Regions from separate parts of the Thalassolituus sp. UBA6592 genome, predicted to be linked through region 1. Evidence: predicted binding sites of a transcription regulator. Region 1 holds the regulator's gene; the other holds the start of a gene.

Region 1 (2,404 bases):
ACTCAGTTCACTGCTGGTAGTGACCAATGCTCTGCGGCTCACCCGCCTGCCGGGTGCACGCGATGATTCTCAGGTATAGGTCTTTTCGTTTATGGATATTATTTACGCGCTGGTTCCGCTTTCTATTCTGCTGATTGGTATCGCCGTTGCGGTATTTTTCTGGGCAGTGAAAAGCGGTCAGTTCGATGATATGGACTCTCCGGCACACCGCATTCTGTTCGATGACGATGATCTCCCTACCCGCCAGGACAGCGAGCTGAAAAAAGCGGATTCAGAATCCACTGACAAACTGCCTGACTGAGTTATGACTGAACCTCTCTCTCTGCTGACTGCCTTTCTGCTCGGTGTTTTCGGTTCCAGCCATTGCGTGGTTATGTGTGGTGGTATTTCCGCCGCCATTGGCGCCCGCGCCGGCGAGCACCGCATCCGCGCATCTCTGCTATTTAATAGCGGCCGGATATTCAGTTATGCCATTGCCGGCCTGATCGTTTCTTTCGCCGGTTTATGGCTGGCGCAGCAGAATCATATTCTCATGCTGGTTCTGCGCTCTGTCGCAGCCATTATGCTGATTCTGATGGGTCTCTATGTGGCCCGCTGGTCGATGCTGCTCACCCGTTTTGAACAGGTGGGTAACCTGTTATGGAAACGTCTGCAGCCGCTGACTGTGCGCTTTATGCAATCGGAAAAAAGCAGCGATCAGCTGTTACTGGGGATGCTCTGGGGCTGGCTTCCGTGCGGTCTCGTCTATAGCACACTGAGCTGGGTAGCCGCCAATGGTGACCCTTTGATGGGGCCATTATCCATGCTGGCATTTGGCGCCGGTACCCTGCCTGCACTGTTCGCTACAACACTGGCCGGCAGCATGATCAGTGGTCTTTCAGCTAACACCCATGTGCGCCGTTTTGCTGGCCTTATGCTGATCGTTTACGGCCTGTGGACCGGCTGGAGCGTGTGGTTTCAGCACTGACAGAGCCCTTGACAGATTTGTCTATGAGGCAGAATATGAGCCCCACTTTTAGTCTTTGTAATCCTTATTGACAGTAAGGTCATTAACGGGAACTTGCTATGAAACCGACGACAGCCGCTCATGCACCACTACGGGGCACCCAGCCACACTGCCAGACCTGCTCACTGAATGCACTTTGCCTGCCTCTGTCTCTGAATGATTCCGATATGGAGCGTCTGGACGACATCATCCGTCGTGGACGCCCTATTCAGAAAGGTCAGTTGTTGTTCCAGCAGGGTGAAGACTTCCAATCCGTATTTGCTGTACGCACCGGCGCGCTGAAAACCTACACGCTGGCCAGCAATGGCGAAGAGCAGATCACAGGGTTTCACCTGGCGTCTGAACTGGTTGGTCTGGCCGGCTATGACAATGGCAACTACCCGCTGACCGCTAAAGCACTGGAAACCACCACGGTGTGTGAAATTCCGCTGACTCAGCTGGAAAGCCTGGCTGACGATCTGCCGGATCTGCGCAAACAGCTGATGCGTACCATGGGTACTGAAATCCGTCATGACCAGAACATGATGCTGCTGCTGAGTAAGAAAAATGCGGAAGAGCGCGTAGCATCCTTCCTGCTGGATATTTCTCTGCGCTATCAGCGCCGTGGTTTCTCTGCGACTCAGTTCCGTCTGCCGATGTCCCGCGTTGATATCAGTAATTATCTCGGCCTGGCGGTGGAAACGATCAGTCGTGTGTTTACCCGCTTCCAGAAGAACGGCCTGATTGAAACTCAGGGTAAAGAAGTCATTCTGCAGGATCCCGATACTCTGTATGAACTGGCAGGCCTGAACGAAACTCAGGAATGTGAATTTAAAGAAGACGAATAATTCGCTTCTTCTCCATAAGAACCGGTCTCTGACCGGTTTTTTTATGTCTGTAAACTGGTATGGGAAATGCAACTTCCCGAAGACAGAGCAAAAAATGACGCCAGTGCCCTGATCCATTGGTAGAAAAGCGACACAAGGCGGTTTTTCTGTTCTAAGCTGTCAGTAATATGACCTGTTGGCCCTTTTGGCCCAGGGGAGGAAATGATGGGAATATGTGCAAAAGAGCTGCTGCGCTGGGTTATTGAACCAACGCTGCAACGTATCGGTGTTTCGACACCCGGAGCAGCTCAGTTGCTGTTGGCCACCGCCGCTCAGGAATCAAAGCTGGGCGCTCACCTGCGCACTGACGGCCAGCGTGGACTGGGAATTTATCAGATTCAGGCGCTGACGCATCGCCACGTTTGGGATGATTATCTGGTACACAGTCCGGAACTGGCCAGTACGGTACGGGGATTGGCAAGCCAGCATGACTTTCTCAATCAGCCCCATGCAGAACTGACCACCAATCTGTCCTACGCCACTGCCATCGCCTGGTTTATTTACGCCCGCAACAAAGATTTCAAATTACCAA
Region 2 (2,404 bases), on a different contig from region 1:
TTTGCTGGAAATCACGGATCCAGATGAGGTCATGGACGCGGCTTAGACGTCCGATAAACAGCTGGTTGATACGCTCACGTTGCTGCACCGATTCGGGCCCTTCAATCCGGTTCACCAGTTCGTTAATCGGGTGACGTACAGACTCCAGTTCCAGTTCGGTGGTGGCGAGGTGGCCGGCAAAATGACTGTTGCTATCCAGCTTGTTGGCTTCAGCATTGTAGGTGCAGAAGCCAATGCCAGCGTTATCGACAGCGATGGTCAGCTGATTACGGGTGTGCTCAAGCTGCTGATGTGACTTTTTCTGCTCTTCAATATCCTGGCGCAGACGCATCAGCATCTGGTGGATAGCCTGATTGACGGCTGAAATTTCATCGTTGCGCCGGTGCTTTAATAACGGCCCTTTGGGGGTATCCAATGAGAAATCCTGCGCCCATTCGGCCAGGGCATACAGGCGCCTGGTGATCAGCTGATGGACGATAAACAGCAGGAATATGGAAATGGTAAAGGTCTTTACAAACTGGGTGAGGAGAATATTCACCGTTTGGTCGGTTAATTCCTGATGCAGCTGAGAATAGTCCAGGCTGATGTGCAGCACGCCCAGAGGGTAGTGTTCGGTCGGTGTGTCGTAGGAAAGGCCAAACTGATGGTGCTGATCAACGTGGTTATAGACATTGCCGGAGCTGTACAGCACCTCGTCGTTGTTTTCTATGTAGGTATACACAACACCGGGAAAGTTGAGAATGCCGTGCAACTGGGCATCAATCTGATTGGCATCGAAATTCCACAGACTGTAACTGAGACTTTTACGGTAGCTGTTCTCAATCTGTTCCAGATTTTCGTCATATTGCTGTAATCCGCGCTGATAGTCCGAATAGAGGATATAGAACAGAGACAGCAGGGTAATGACAAAGCTGAATGCCAGTACAGAGGTAAGCAGTTGTCTTCCCAGGGCCGTTGAGTATCTGAACATGGAACCGTTGCTGTCAGGTAAAGGTAAAGTAGCCTAACTATAGCCTGATTTTACGGGCACCGGCCATGAAATGGGGGGGAATCTTTAGTCGGCTGGCAGAACCGGAAAACTGTGTGCCATGCAGATAGGTGTTTTGGCCGTTGCGGTGACAAACTTGACTTGGCACAAGGTTTCTATGGCTATAAAAACACCCGTTTTTATTTCTTGATTTGTGTCAAACAGAACAATCATCAATCCGTTACTCTGCACCCATCAACTCAGAGAGCACAAATGAAGGAGTGCATAATGAAACTGTTGAAAACTCTGTTAGCAACTGCTGTAGCTGTTTCTGCAATGCCAGCCATGGCTTATGAAGCCGGCGATTTTATGATTAAAGCTGGTGTTATTAACGTAAGCCCTAAAGACGACAACAGTGCTGATCTGGGTGGTGGTGCCCGAGTTCAGATTGAAGACGATACTCAGCTGGGTCTGACTTTCACCTACATGATCTCTTCTCAGATTGGTCTGGAAGTTCTGGCTGCTACTCCGTTCACTCACGAAGTGAAAATTGATGGCATGGGTAAAGTAGGTGAAGTAAGCCACCTGCCACCAACCGTATCTCTGCAGTACTACCCAATGTCTCCTGAGTCTGCCATTCAGCCATACGTCGGCGTTGGTATTAACTACACTTTCTTCTTCGACGAAAAAGACGCAGTTAACCACGTAGACCGCAGCACTGGTGCAGCATTCTCTGTTGGTGCTAACTACAACATCGACGATAACTGGATGGCTAACGTCGCTGTATGGAAAATCGATCTGGATGCAACTGCTCAGACCGCTCTGGATGCTGTTGATCTGCATGTTGATCCATGGGTTGTTCTGGTGGGTGGCGGTTACAAGTTCTGATCGACTGTACCGTATAAGCCCTCTGAAAAAGCCACGCATTGCGTGGCTTTTTTATTTCTCTTTTTGCTGCTTTTGCTACATTTTCTGCGTTATTGCGTTCTTTACGAAGGATCTTGTGTTAACGATCCTTTGATCAGTTTTCTTCGCTGGCAAGATCGGTCCTTGTATCTTCCAGTCCAAGGACCCCGCGTTTGAATTGAGCTGACACCGGGTGTTCGCCAATCCAGATACGCATCAGTGCATCGAACAGATCCTTACCCTCGATTTCCCCCTTGATGTCCGAGTTTATAACGATTCGGGATACCTGCCGTTCCGGCACGTATTCCACATAGCCAACGTCACCACGAACTATTCTGATATCAAACATCTCAACCAGCCGCTGTAATCTGGCATCCATCGCGTTGGCTTCTTCTTCAGTCAGATTCAGTTGCAGTGATTCGTACATCGCCGTTGCAATCCGGCGCCCGCTGACGCGGTTGACCAGGATGTGATAAACCAGTCGTTTGCTGGTGTTCTGTGCGATCAGCGCCTGCGGGTCATGGCCGGGAT

The links. Region 1 encodes FNR, which switches genes on or off when oxygen is low (the NO sensors DNR and NnrR bind a similar motif). Its sites were predicted from a motif close to TTGATNTANATCAA; they were not measured.
Region 2: the regulator FNR is predicted to act here: its motif matches at 1,175-1,188, upstream of B2Z72_RS15095 (OmpW/AlkL family protein).

What each region holds. Positions count from the first base shown of each region.
Region 1 covers NZ_DJIO01000038.1:21,535-23,938, forward strand. The annotation lists gene B2Z72_RS03350 (heavy metal translocating P-type ATPase) at 1-79, shown strand, start outside; gene ccoS (cbb3-type cytochrome oxidase assembly protein CcoS) at 92-301, shown strand; gene B2Z72_RS03360 (sulfite exporter TauE/SafE family protein) at 305-967, shown strand; gene fnr (fumarate/nitrate reduction transcriptional regulator Fnr) at 1,066-1,833, shown strand; gene B2Z72_RS03370 (hypothetical protein) at 2,035-2,404, shown strand, end outside.
Region 2 covers NZ_DJIO01000149.1:13,895-16,298, reverse strand. The annotation lists gene B2Z72_RS15100 (hypothetical protein) at 1-970, opposite strand, end outside; gene B2Z72_RS15095 (OmpW/AlkL family protein) at 1,256-1,855, shown strand; gene B2Z72_RS15090 (chalcone isomerase family protein) at 1,989-2,404, opposite strand, start outside.